One region of the Brevibacillus sp. M2.1A genome, then DNA from elsewhere that is predicted to be linked to it. Evidence: riboswitches for the same ligand, from Rfam matches in the RefSeq annotation. Region 1 holds a riboswitch; the other holds the start of a gene.
The links. Region 1 has a riboswitch for cobalamin ahead of metE (5-methyltetrahydropteroyltriglutamate--homocysteine S-methyltransferase). Riboswitches for the same ligand answer to the same signal wherever they lie in the genome.
Positions count from the first base shown of each region.

Region 2: another riboswitch for cobalamin. It lies ahead of HP567_RS09230 (hypothetical protein); the one in region 1 lies ahead of metE (5-methyltetrahydropteroyltriglutamate--homocysteine S-methyltransferase).

Region 1 is NZ_JABSUY020000001.1:3,908,543-3,915,726, forward strand. Features, by position in the region: gene HP567_RS18755 (thiamine pyrophosphate-dependent dehydrogenase E1 component subunit alpha) at 5-1,003, opposite strand; gene HP567_RS18760 (acyl-CoA thioesterase) at 1,327-1,821, opposite strand; gene metE (5-methyltetrahydropteroyltriglutamate--homocysteine S-methyltransferase) at 1,836-4,118, opposite strand; cobalamin riboswitch at 4,264-4,462, opposite strand; gene nrdF (class 1b ribonucleoside-diphosphate reductase subunit beta) at 4,549-5,499, opposite strand; gene nrdE (class 1b ribonucleoside-diphosphate reductase subunit alpha) at 5,554-7,184, opposite strand, start outside.
Region 2 is NZ_JABSUY020000001.1:1,852,850-1,860,033, forward strand. Features, by position in the region: gene HP567_RS09200 (HesA/MoeB/ThiF family protein) at 1-119, shown strand, start outside; gene HP567_RS09205 (HesA/MoeB/ThiF family protein) at 150-1,010, shown strand; gene HP567_RS09210 (DUF441 domain-containing protein) at 1,020-1,469, shown strand; gene HP567_RS09215 (alpha/beta hydrolase) at 1,506-2,597, shown strand; gene HP567_RS09220 (homocitrate synthase/isopropylmalate synthase family protein) at 2,623-4,041, shown strand; gene HP567_RS09225 (M15 family metallopeptidase) at 4,142-4,834, opposite strand; cobalamin riboswitch at 5,016-5,231, shown strand; gene HP567_RS09230 (hypothetical protein) at 5,221-5,442, shown strand; gene cobO (cob(I)yrinic acid a,c-diamide adenosyltransferase) at 5,470-6,018, shown strand; gene cobD (threonine-phosphate decarboxylase CobD) at 6,015-7,130, shown strand; gene cobU (bifunctional adenosylcobinamide kinase/adenosylcobinamide-phosphate guanylyltransferase) at 7,127-7,184, shown strand, end outside.

The sequences.
Region 1 (7,184 bases):
TTTTTCAGTACGACACGTATACGTCTGTCAGCAGTTCGGACGGCTCCGGGTACGGACTGTTTTCCGAAAACGCGACTGCTTCCTCGACCGCCTTGTCAACCGCAGCTTCGATTTCATCCAACTCGTTTTCAGTAAACAGCTTTCCGGAGAGCAAATCGTTCCGGAATTTCCTGATCGCATCTATTTCCGACAAATGCGCCTTCTTGTCTTCTTCTTTTTTGTATTTCTGGGCGTCGCCCTCAAAGTGGCCGTAGTTGCGGTACGTCACGCACTCGATCAGAGTCGGCCCCTCTCCCCGGCGGGCACGCTCGATCGCTTCCTGTGCAGCCTGATAAACGGCCAGTACATCCTTGCCATCCACTCGGATGCCGGGAATATTGTAGGCGATCGCACGGTCCGCAATGGTTTTGCAGCTGGAGGCGTACGAAAACGGCGTGGCTTCCCCATATCCGTTGTTCTCTGCTACAAACACGGCTGGCAGCTTCCAAATGGCTGCCAGGTTGATCCCCTCATGGAACGTCCCCTGGTTGTTCGCTCCGTCACCAAAGAAACATACGCTTACAGCGCCTGTCTGCTTGTACTTGGCAGTCAAAGCGGCTCCGCAAGCAAGCGGATAGCCTCCACCGACAATGCCGTTCGCCCCGAGCATTCCTTTGTCCAAATCCGCAATGTGCATGGAGCCTCCCTTCCCTTTGCAAAGTCCCGTGGCTCTACCGTAAATCTCCGCCATCATTCCATTCAGATCGCACCCCTTTGCGATGCAGTGTCCGTGCCCGCGATGCGTGCTGGTAATGGTATCGCTGTCGTCCAGGTGCGCGCAAAGCCCGACCGCGATGGCCTCCTCCCCCGCGTATAAATGGACGAAACCGGGTATTTTCCCTTGGCCGAACAGGTCGTGCACCTTGTCCTCGAACTTCCGGATCTCCAGCATTTTTTGGTACATCCAAGCGGCCTTTTCGCGGGACAACGGAATCCCTTTGACTTGCTGATCCACTTTCGTCATTTACGTGTCTCCTCCTCGAACATGTTTTATTGAGGTCCAGCCTTTGACTCAAGGGATATCGCAAAAAGTATGCCAACCGCCGAAGCAGGTCACATTGCGGTTTTTTGTAACCGCTTTACTTTTTGGGGGGAACAAAAGTGGACACCTGTCTCGTTTTGTCTCCTTTTGTACACTGGCTCACCGCATACCTTTGGACGGATAAGGGGTACGGCGAGGGACGAACTTTTGGAAATGGGTTATGTTTGCGAATAAAATAAGGAAGCCTCCGGTAACCTGTCGCAAACAAGTTAACCGAAGGCTTCTATGTAGCACGGTGTTTCTCCTTACCTCTCTTCCTTCCGCTTCCTTCTCAATACATGGCGTTCCTTCGCTTTTTCATACTGTATCCGCTCTTCTTCTGTACCAGGAATGACACCAGGCACGCTCGTCGGCTTTCCTTGATCGTTGAGGGCAATCATCGTCAGATACGCGCGTGCTGTCATCCGCTTTTCTCCGGTCAACAAGTTCTCCGCTTCCACTCTCACGAATACTTCCATCGATGTCTTATGTGTCCAGGTGACATAGGCCTCCAGGTTGATTGCTTCCCCCGTCTTGATTGGCGCTAGAAAATCAAAGGAATCGCTGGACGCAGTGACAACAGGCTTACGGCAATGCCGCATGGCTGCGATGCAGGCGATCTTGTCAACGTATGCCATGACTTTCCCGCCGAAAATGGTATGGTGGTGATTGGTATCCGGCGGCAAGACGAGATCAGTCAAAAAGGTTCTCGATTGTTGGATCGGTCGCGCTTCTGTCATCATTTGTGTGGCTCCTCTCATCGTGTGCACCTTCCCTACTGGGCTGTCAAACGACTCCGAATCGCTTTGGTTGCCGCAACCATGTTTCGCAATGACTGAACGGTTTCTTCTCTCCCTCTTGTCTTCAGCCCGCAATCCGGGTTAATCCAAAATTGATCAGGTGGAAGTACTTGTACACCTCGGGCTACCATATCTTCCATCTCAGAGACAGCTGGAACTCGGGGGCTATGGATATCGTATACGCCGAGCCCGATGCCTTTGTCATATGTACCTGTTTCGAACACTGACACGAGCTCTCCGTGGCTGCGGGAAGTCTCAATCGAAATCACATCGGCATCGAGCTCACTGATGACATCCATGAAATCATGGAATTCGCAGTAGCACATATGTGTATGAATCTGTGTGCTCGGCGCAACGGTAGAGGTCGCTAGACGAAACGCTCTGACTGCCCATTCGAGATAAGCGGCTTGCTCTTCTTTTTTGAGCGGAAGTCCTTCGCGCAGCGCTGGTTCATCGACTTGAATCATGAGAATCCCCGCTTCTTCCAAGGCTTCTACTTCCTTTCGCAATGCCAAGGCAATTTGTTCGCACACTTCTTCTCTGAAGACATCTACCCGAGCAAACGACCAGTTCAAAATGGTTGCTGGGCCCGTTAACATGCCCTTCATTGGTTTGTCGGTCAATGATTTTGCATACACACTTTCCTTGACCGTCATTGGTGCCACAAACTCTACATCTCCGTAAATAATAGGAGGCTTGACGCAGCGGGAGCCATATGATTGCACCCAGCCGTTTTTCGTGAACAAAAAGCCATCGAGCTTTTCGCCAAAATACTCAACCATATCTGTTCGTTCGAACTCACCATGGACCAGGACATCCAGTCCGAGCTCTTCTTGGATCTCGATCCATTCCTTGATTTGCGCCTGAATGAAAGCATCGTATTGCTCCACTGACCAACTCCCTTTTTTAAACTGTTGTCGGGCTTGGCGAACCTCTGCCGTCTGCGGGAAGCTTCCGATTGTGGTAGTTGGCAGCAGTGGCAACTTCCACGTATTTTGTTGAATCTGTCGACGTTCGGGATAAGGAACACTTCTTTCAAGTTTTGCAGTAGCGATTTGACGTAAAGCATTCTTTACTTCTCCCCGATTCCTCGCTGGGGATAATGCTAGCCTCAGCAAGTCCGCTTCATTTTGGGCGATCTCTTTTGATATAACATACTTACCGTATCGGAATCCTTGGACTAAAAGCTGTACTTCCCCCAGTTTTTCGTCAGAAAACGCCAATGCAGGCATGACTTCCTCTGGCAAACCGCTCTCTGCCTCAACCGTCACCGGTACATGCAACAAACTACTGGACGGCTGCAGCCACAGCTTTTCGAGCGGAACAATCTCGGAAATTTCTTTGACCAGCTCCCATTTCTCCTCAATGGATGCACGCCATATGTTTCGACCGTCGATGATTCCCGCTGCGAGAATCTTGCCTGCTGGAAACCCGTGTTTTTTCAGATTGGTTAGATTTCGCTTCGCTCCGTGTACAAAATCAAGACCGATTCCCTTTACCGGTAAGGAAACCAGCTCCTCATACCAATCCACTGCTTCAAAATAGGTTTGCAGCATGCACTGCAGATGTGGTAGAGCTTGACCCATTTGCGCATAGATACGCTTGATGAGGGCGCGTTCTTGCTCCGAAACATCCAGTACAAATGCAGGCTCATCGATTTGCACCCATTCCACACCGTGCAGCTCCAACTCCTGGAGAACGTCTATGTAGAGCGGTACGAGTTGATCCACGACGATCTCCAATTCGTTTTTCTCATATCCTTTGGACAATTTGACAAACGTATACGGGCCTACAATGACGGGCTTTCCGATGATGCCATACTTTTCTTTGGCCTCCAAATATGCCTGGAGAGGCTTGTTCTCGGTTATGGTTGGTTGTCGTTCCCCGAATTCCGGGACGATATAATGGTAGTTCGTGTTAAACCATTTCGTCATTTCGCTGGCGACAGCTTCTTTCGAACCGCGAGCCATGGCGAAGTATGTCGCTAATGAAACCGGGCCGCCCTCGTATTCATAGCGCTTGGGGACCAATCCAAACATCACAGCCATATCCAGCATGTGATCGTAGTACGTAAAGTCACCTACAGGGATCAGCTCGACCCCTTTTTCCTGCTGAACCAACAGGTTTTGGTGACGGATTTGCTCCATTTGCTGAACCAGGCTTGCCTCATCGAGGGTGCCAGCCCAAAATGCTTCCAATGCCTTTTTCCACTCGCGGTTCTTCCCGATCCGTGGATATCCCAAATTGCTGCTTTTCATGAGCTTCCTCTCCATTCTTCATTCGATCCTGACTTGAATCCGCCCAATAAAAAAGGCATCTCCAACGATCAAAAAGAACGTTAGAAATGCCAAATAAGCACTGAGATCACAGCATCCTAACACCTCCCTATCTCCCGTAGGTTAAGCAGTGTCGTCGAAACAGGCAGGTCTCCTGACTTTGGGATCATCATCTGCACATGCCTTCCCAATCCGTTTGGATCAGTGGCTGATAAATGTGCCGACTCCCCACATACAGTGGCGGGACCGTGTCGGATTCTCACCGACTTCCCTTTTCATCCTTGGTCGAGCTTGATAACCAAAGAACCTGTTCCCACTCTTATGAAATTGTCATGGTTCTGTGAAGTGCCCCCTTAAACGAGCAGGGCAGCATACTGTTCATACAGTAACACAGATTCCATTTTTTGTCATACTAAAATCTAAAATCATCGTCCGTCAATGGTTCTACGTTTAGCGTGCGGACATAACCATTTCCTTTTTTCGAGAAGAAGTCATGCTGCTTCGTCTGCGTACGAATTCCGTTCAGCACGATTGGGTTCACTTCTTCCTCCGGGAAAAGCGGGTCCAGCCCCAAATTCATCAATGCCTTGTTCGCGTTGTAGCGCACGTAGGCATGAACCTCGTCAGCCAATCCGATTTCCGTATACAACGAAGTCGTATAGGCCTCTTCATTTTCTTGCAGCTCATGCAAAAGGGCATACAGCTCCTCTTTTGCTGCGGTCTGCTCGACCACACTCAGACCTTGATAGACTTCTTGCGCGAGAACGCCGACATAGAGTCCATGGATGCTCTCGTCGCGAACAATCAAATCGATAATTTCCCCGCTGCTTGTCATCTTTCCTTGACCCGCCAAATAGAGCGGATAGAAGAAGCCGCTGTAAAACAGATAACTTTCCAGGAAGACGGACGCTACCATCGCCATATACAAATCTTTCGGTTTCTCAATTTCTTGATAGCGTTTCGAGATGAGGGCCGCTTTCTTTTGCAGATGTGGATTATTTTCTACCCACGAAAAAATACCGTCAATCTCTTCTGTCGATGCCAGCGTGGTAAAAATACTGCTGTACGATTTGGCATGGATTTGCTCCATCATGCCCATGAAGGCGAGAACCGCTTTTCTTTGCAGTCCATCGACATGCTCCATGATTTTCGGCATCCCTACTCCACCTTGAACCGTATCCAGCAAGGTGAGACCGCCCAATACTTTTTTATACGTGTCCCGTTCAGTTGCACTGAGCTCCATCCAGGCCATCTTGTCATCTGATAGCGGAATCTCATCATCCGTCCAGAACTGCATGATGTTTTGATTCCAAAACGTCATCGTAAAATCGTCGTCCGGCCTGTTCCAATTGACTGCTTTCATATGGCGTTCCTCTTCTCTTTTTGCTTGATGCTTTTCCTTTATGAATCGCGTTCACTAAACCGCGCAGCTAATGCACTCTTCTACAGTCAAATGCTTCGTACGCGTATAGTAGAGTGACTTCAGACCTTTTTTCGCTGCGTAAATGTAATAGCGAGCCAGTTCTCTGGTTGAAATGTTGCTGTTCACGTGCAGCACAGTCGATATTCCTTGGTCGATGTGCTCTTGAATTTCGGCAATCAGATCAATTACTTTGAATTGATCGATCACATATGCCGATTTGTAGTAAAAATAGTTTTCCTGCGACAAGTACGGCATCGGGTAATACGTCGTAGAGTTGGCATACGTTCTCGTTTCGATATGCTCAACGATTGGCATCACGCTAGAAGTCGCATTCTGAATGTAGGAAATGCTCTGTGTCGGTGCAATCGCCAAACGATACGCATGGTAAACGCCATGCTTTTGCACCTTTTGCTGTAGCTCCGCCCAATCCTCTGGCGTCGGAATGTGCATTCCTTCAAAGAGAAGCTTTGCTTTTTCCGTCCGTGGGCTGTAGTCATTCGTCACGTACTTGTTAAAATAAGTGCCCTTTGCATATTCCGATTGTTCAAAGCCCAAGAAGGTCTTGCCTGTTTCCTTGGCAATTTCCATGCTTTTTTCCAAGGAGTAGAAGTTCATCATCATGAAAAACGTACGGGCGAAATCTCTCGCTTCTTCACTTTCGTAAGCGATTTTGTTCTTTGCCAGATAACCGTTCAGGTTCATCGCACCGAGACCTACTGAGTGCAGCTCGCGGTTAGCCTTTTGAACGCCTGGAGCGTTTTCTACACGCGTCATGTCACTTACGGCTGTAATGGCTTCGATTCCTTCGTGGACAGATTCACGGATCATTTTGCGTTCCATCACGTTGACAATATTGAGCGATGCCAGATTGCAGCTAATATCGCGACGGATGATGTCCATCTCGCCGTAATTGGTGATCGTCGAAGTCTCCTGCAGCTGGAAGATTTCCGTGCACAGGTTGGACATTTTCACCGAGCCGAGATCTTTCAGGGCATGATTGTTGTTCGCATTCGTTTTGTTCATGATGTACGGATAGCCTGATTCCATTTGGATCATCGCGATTTTGGTCAACATCTCGCGTGCGCTCATCACGGTCTTTTTCTTGATGCGATCGTTTGCCAGGAGCTCCTCGTACATGTCATCGAGGTCCATATCATCCAGATGCACGCCGTATTCTTTGTACACGGAGTACGGAGCAAACACAGTCAGTGGCTTGTTTTCCTCAGCCAGCTTGTAGAAAACGTTTGGTACGATCAGGCCGATGGACAACGTTTTGATGCGCGCTTTTTCATCTGCATTGATCTTTTTGCAATCGAGAAACTCGTTGATATCCCAGCCGAAAATGTTGTAGTACGCTGCACCTGAGCCTTTGCGTTGGCCCATTTGATCCGCGTAGGAAAATGCATCTTCCAACAACTTGAGGACTGGCATGACACCTTTTGCCGCGCCCTCGACGCCTTTGATCGGCTCTCCTCGTCCGCGGAGCTTGGACAGGTTCACGGCTACCCCGCCGCCAATTTTGGATAACTGCATACAAGTGCCCAAAATAAAGTTGATAGAGTTCAGTGAATCATCCATTTCGAGCAAGAAGCAGGAGACCATTTCTCCACGGCGGCTTTTGCCTG
Region 2 (7,184 bases), 2.1 Mb from region 1:
TGACGGGCAGAGAACCGTTGGCACGTGCACCCAAAGGAGTTCTCATTAATCTAGATACGGACACACCGGTAAAAGTGACAACACCCCCTGATGGAACGTGGGATTACGCAACGCTATAACGATTTTGAAAGAACAGAGGAGATGATTGTGTGTCATTGATAGAAAATAGCCAATCATATAACAATAGTTTTACCCGCAATTTTGGAATCATTACGAGTGAGGAGCAAGCCAAACTGCGAAATGCTAGAGTAACGGTGGTAGGTGCAGGTGGCGTGGGCGGAATCACATTAATTCAACTCGCCCGGATGGGTGTAGGGAAGCTTCATGTCATCGATCAAGACTCGTTTGAGGAAAGCAATCTCAATCGACAAATGCTCAGCTTTGTCAGCAAAATTAACTCTCCCAAGGCGGAAGTAGCGAAGGAAATACTTCACGATATCAATCCAGAGCTGGAAGTAAAGGTAACAAGGGAGTTTGTTACCGAAGAAAATGCACATGATCTGCTGGGTGATACAGATGTGATTGTAGATGCTACGGATAATCTCGTTGCACGGGTAATCATCCATCGAACAGCTGCCGATCTGGGTATTCCCTCCATCTGGATTGCGGTAACACCACCTTTCCGTGGAGGAGTCATGTGCATGACCCCGGACTCCTTGCCCTATGAGGTCGCCATGAGACATCCTTCTTATCAACAGCCTCTCACACCAGAGATGCGTGAAAAAATTAGTCAGATCAAAGACGAGCGTGCAAAGTATTCCGTATCGCAAGGCGCTTTGCCTGAATGGGCAGATGCCTATGTAAAAAGAGAGGCTCCATGGGCAGTGCTTGCTCCTGTAGCGAATATCGTCGGCGTATTGGCTAGCTTTGAGGCATTCAAACTAATCATTCAGAGACCAGACCTATTGCCAGCCGTTGCTCCCAAACTAATCAAAGTCAATTTAGCTTCCGTCCAAATGGTACAGGTGGAAGCCCCGGCAGAGGGAAGCTGGGATAACACGCTACTATAAAGGACTCCTATGTTGCATACGACCATTATCCTACTGGTAATCGCCCTCTTGTCAGTAGTGGCAAAGGATCTGGTTCTCGTCTACGCTTCCCTCTTGCTGCTCGGATTATCTCTGCTAAAAGCAGTGCCTGTCATGGATGCAATCCAAAAACCAATTTTCCATGTGGGTCTGTTTTGTCTAATGGTATTCTTGTTGATTCCGATTGCCAAAGGAAAATATGATTTCATCTCCCTTGGTAAGGAAATGGTCAGTTGGAAAGCAACGATAGCCATTTTGGCAGGTTTTATCATCTCTTATGTCGGGGGAAAAGGCTTAAGTATTTTGCCAGATCAACCGGTTGTTTTCATAGGCGTAACAATTGGAACACTTTTGGCCGTGCTACTGTCAAATGGGCTGCCCGCAGGCTTAATCATTGCAGCTGGATGCATTGCGTTGCTGTCAAGAATCTTCAATTTATAGCGCCCTCTAAATCTACTTTGAAAGAAGTGCCAAACTATGAATCTCAATCATCAAATGAAAAATCATTTTCTTATACTAGTCATATCTTTAGGGCTGCTTGTTCAAGGGTGTTCAACTCCTGATTCCCCCCATCAAAATAGTACAACACAAGCTCAATCAGTGGTGGAATCAACCAGTGAGATCGTAACGGAAGAACTGAAAGTGCCAAGCATCGATCAGGACGTCTCCTTATATGTGAGGCATATGAGTGCCAAAAACAAGGAAAAGTTCGCCAGCAAAGAGGTTGTGTTGTTTCTTGAACCGTTTAGTGTACCTACTGCCGAAGCTTTCGATGTTCCGGGATTCTCCTGGATGGAGGAATATGCAAAGCAAGGCTACGACACTTGGGCGATGGACTTCCGAGGGTTTGGGCATTCTACCCGACCAGTTGAAATGGATCAACCACCTGTAAAGAATGCTCCTGTCGTCCGTGCTACTGAGGCGGTAAAAGATCTGGAGGCTGTCGTCCAGCACATAAAGAAAACCCGACAAGTGGATAAAATCAGTATCGTAGGATGGTCATGGGGTGGAGTTGTTGCAGGAATGTACGCGACTGAACATTCCGATGATATTGGAAAACTCGTGCTTTATGGTGTTATGCATGGTTTTTCCTTGCCTTTGATGGCAACTCCATTTGAAGCAAAAGGGAAGCCAGGTGAAATTAATCCCCAATTACCAGCGTATCAGGTTGTCCAGTTTGACAAGGCCATGCACCATTGGCACATGATGCTAGATAAACGTGATCTGGTTTCTGATGAGGCAATGAATGCTGTATCCAAGGTCTTCGTCAACGCTGATCCTAACAGCAGCAAGCAATCTGAACAATCCATCCGCCGTCCAATGGGACCGCTAGTAGATCTGTACTATATCTGGACGGACAGACCCATTTTTGATGCAGCGAAAATTACGACGCCAGTGTTAATCATTCGAGGAGATATGGACTTTTTTGCCGATAAGTCCCTCTTCCATAAGCTGACCAAGGCATCGGCAAAACAAGAAGTGGTTATCAAAGATGCCACACATTGGGTTTTGTATGAAAAAAATCGTGATCAGCTCTTGCGTGAAACAGACGAATTCCTGAAAAAGTAAGTAAACCGGTGAGGATGTGCTGGATATGAAGCCGTTTCAAATTTTGGATGCAACACTGCGAGAAGGAGAGCAGCAAGCAGGCGTTCGCTTCACATGCGAAGACAAGATTCGCATACTGCATCTCTTGGAAAGCTATCAAATAAACCTCATAGAAGTGGGCCACCCTGGAATTTCTGCCCTGGATGAAGAAATCTGCCGAAAAGTGGCGCAATCAGCAAGGCGAGCGCAAATATTAATGCATGCGAGAGCTACTGTTGAAGAAGTACATGCAGCAAAGCGGGCCAAAGCCGACTGGGTGGGTATATGGGTTTCTATTAATGATGTGTCTATCCAAACAAAATTCAGCCATCACCAGGAAAGTGACATACAAGAGAAAGTCAGACAAGCTGTTATCGAAGCAAAAAAGCTTGACTTAAAGGTTAGATTCACGATTGAAGACGCTTCAAGGACAGAGTGGGAGAAGATTGCCAGATTAGGTCATATCGCTTTGCAGGCAGGCGCAGATCGGATTAGTCTGGCAGATACTGTCGGGATATGGGAGCCTGATACATGCAAAAGAATCGTAACTCGTGCCATTGAGGAGCTTGGATGCGAAATTGAAGTTCATCTTCATAATGATTTCGGTTTTGCTCAAGCGAATGCGCTGGCGGCTATTGATGCAGGAGCTTCTGTCATTGATACGACAATTTTAGGGATCGGTGAAAGAGCAGGCATTACTGACTTGATCCAGCTTACTGCTGCGTTGCAAAAGCTGCGAAATGATCATCGCTATTCTTTGGATAGAATTCCCGAACTTGTACAAGCGATACGTTTGACGACAGGGTATAGGCCGGACGAATTGCGCCCTATCACCGGGCAAAATGCCTTTACGCATACATCGGCTTACCATGTCCAAGCCGTAAAGAGAAATTCCAAAGCGTATGAGCCATTTCCTCCCGAAACAATTGGAAGAACACGGCTTCTCGAAGAAAAGCGGCCTCCAATAGGAAGTCCAAAGCTACCTGTTTCCTTACAGGTAGGAAAGCCGTTTCCCAAAGGTGCTTCAGAGCTACAGTATCATCGTGACGGTCCAGGGATACGCTGGGTTATGATGGATTCGCGTGTTGATGAGCGAGCCTCATTCTATGTGATCCAAAGGATGTTTGGACTATGCGATTTGTCCGGTATTCCTGAAAAACATGTAGACAGACATGCGCATCATTGTGACAGTGCCTTCCTCTTTTGGGGAGATGCACCTGATGGCACTGGGCTAGTGTGTCATGTTCAACTCGGTGATGAAGAGAAGACTGTTGAGAGTCCAGCAGCTATTTTTATCCCAGCAGGGGTCGAGCATTCCTATCACTATGTGTCTGGTCGCGGAACTTATACAAATATTGTATTGTCACCTGAATACAACAAAAGCCTTTTGATTTCAGCAGCATCTTCTGAAATACCAGTGACCTAAAAGGTACAGGAATTTATTGAGGAGTGAGCGGCCATCTGGGCATGAGTACGGTATCGACCGGGCTCATGCCTTTATCGGCTGAATACTTGAGTATTTGTGGTTACATCGACAAGACACCGCCATAGATCGGCTCTTGCTGCGTTTTTTGTCCCCAAGTGCGCGTACCATACTCAAAATGCCACCACTCCTGCGGATAGTTGACGAATCCGGCAGCGGTCATCAAATGATAGAGCAATCGTCGATTGTCGCGAATCTCGATGTCTTTTGGGGTAGGCTGTACGAGCTCTTCATAATGGCGAGTATCAGCCCTGTCACTGAAATCATCGAAGTCTGTTCCCATCTCCAGCCAGCCATCAGGTCCTGCGATAGTCAGATCGACTGCGCCACCGGATAGGTGAGGGGACGGCTTGGAGAGGTCTGTTGTTGGATATGCGACGAATTTGCTCAATTCTTCCGTGAGTGCAGGTCCTTCCTGCCAGCCTTGTAAAAGCAAAGCTTCACGAAAACGTTCATACAACGATGCCTGTACCTCGAACGAGCGCCAGCCGTCCAGCACGACGAGTTTGTAGCCTACGGGCAGTTGGGCGGCTGCCGTGGCGAGCCTGCGTGCTGCCCCTTCTCGCAAAAAAGCTTCTGGCTGTGTTCCGGCATAGCCCTCGTGGTAGTAGGCTGGATAGACCGTGATTTTCTCCGTAAAGGAAGAGAGGGGGATCATCGGTTCGCCGCATTCCTTGATCGGCAGTGGGCTGGGCAGAATCATGTCGGGTATTTTTGGAATCGGAGGAAATAGCATGACTGCACACCACTTTCGATTGTTTTGCCAATAGGGTAACGAAAATTTTCAGGTAAGTAAACGGTGATTATCTTATTTTTCTGCCAATAGACACCTGCGACGAATCGCAGCTTTTGCTTGAATCCTCGGTAGCTTTTGCTATTATTAAAGCAAGTGCTTGTCAACGAAACGAATGACATTTACATATGGAAGAGAAACAGGTCCTTGTTTTTGCGAAACCGATTCGCAGGAGCAAGGTTAAAAGGGAAGTTTGGTGAAAAGCCAACGCGGTCCCGCCACTGTAAGAGAGTAGCTATTCTTCAAGGCACCATGCCATCCACTGCCCATCCGGGAGCGGGAAGGAGAAGAAAAGCGATGATCCTCAAGCCAGGAGACCTGCCTGTTTTATGTTTACACTGATTTCCTTCGGGTCAAAGGAAGAGGTGAGGATTGTTGCTTTTCAGCTATCCGCGCTTTGTTTTTCCTTACGTACTGGGGAAACAGAGCGCTTTTTTTCTGTGAAAAACGTCTCGACGTTTTTCACAAAAGTGGATGCGACCGCTTGCGGTCAACAAAACGGTCATGACCGTTTTGTTGCTTCGGAAAGTATGGATGGAACAGCGGAGTAAAATACGTCACTTTTTGAGGTGGTCACGATGGAGAAAAACGATAAGAAGCGGGGCTTGACCCTCGTTTACACAGGAGACGGCAAAGGAAAAACAACGGCAGCAGTCGGATTGGCTGTGCGGGCAACAGGGCGCGGGAAAAAGGTGCTGATGGTTCAATTCATCAAGTCTCCAGAGCGTACATACGGAGAAAAGATTATTTTCGATAAATTGGGCATTGAAATCGTGCAAATGGGCGTCGGCTTCACCTGGACGAAGACACCGGAGGAGCATCGTCAGGCATTGAAAGAAGCTTGGGCGTTTGCGAGCGAGAAGCTCTCTTCCGGAGCGTACGATGTCGTTATTCTGGATGAGCTGAATAATGCATTGGCGATTGACCGCTTCCCGATTGACGATGTGTTGCCATTGTCCGATGTGTTGGAAGCGATTCAAAACAGGCCAAGTCATATCCACCTCGTGATTACGGGACGGGCAGCAAAGCAGGAGATTTTGGACATCGCAGATTTGGTGACAGAGATGAAGCCAATCAAGCATTACTACGATGAAGGGATTCCAGCTGTGCTGGGGGTAGAATTTTGACAAGCGCAGGTGTAATAGAGACGTATGGTCATGGCGGAGACTTGCTGACCGCAGCGCAGCGCTTTGGTCGAGAGCCCGGGCAGTTTCTGGATTACAGTGCCAATATTAATCCGCTGGGGATGCCAGCGAGCGTCCGTGAGATGCTGCTGGCTTCGTTGGCTGCTGTTACGCATTACCCAGACCCTGGACATCGTGTGTTTCGTCGGGCACTGGCGAGACGGCTGCAAGTGCCGGAGGAATGGTTGCTGCCTGCCAATGGTGCAGCGGAGGCGATGGCACTGGCCATCCTCGGTCTTTCGCCGCAAACAGTTGGAGTAGTATATCCTTGCTTTTCGGAATACGCGCAACTTTCCGAGCAGTATGGAGCCCGTGTCATTGGCTGCTTCGGGAAGGAAGCGAACGGGTACAAGCCCGATCCTGCCGAGCTGTACACGCTTTTTACGCAGTGTGATCTCGTATTTGTCGGGTCACCAAACAATCCGACAGGAATTCTGTATCAGCCGGATGAGCTACGCCAAATGGCGGAATGGACGAAAGAGACCAATACGTGGCTCATCGTGGATGAGGCTTTCCTCGATTTTGTAGAGGAAAAGCGGCAGTATACATTGGCGACGCAGCTGGACCACTTTCCCCGTGTGATTTTGATGCGGTCGATGACGAAAATGTACGCGATCCCGGGATTGCGCCTGGGCTATGCGATTGCGCACCCGGATGTCATTGCGAAAATGCGCCAAAAGCAAGTGAGCTGGAGCGTGAATGCACTGGCCCTTTTGGCAGGCGAACTGTGCTTGCAGGAGCAGGGATACGAGGAACAGACGCGCAGGCTCATAAAAGTAGAACGTGCGTATTTAACTGATAGCATCCGAAGTGAGTTGGGCTGGCAGGTATGGCCTTCGGAGGCAAATTTTTTGCTACTGCGCTCGCCAGAAGGATTGTCAGCCGAACAATTGCAGGCACGGCTCGGCAAAAAAGGCGTTCTGATCCGCAACTGTGCGATGTATCCCGGTTTGACGGCACATGATGTGAGAATCGCAGTGCGTGGACGAGAGGAAAATGAACGACTTATGGAAGCGCTTCGCGAAGCTCATGCGGAAGGAAGTGAACAGCGATGAGCTTGGTGCTGGTAACAGGCGGTGTCCGTTCAGGAAAAAGCCGCTACGCGGAAG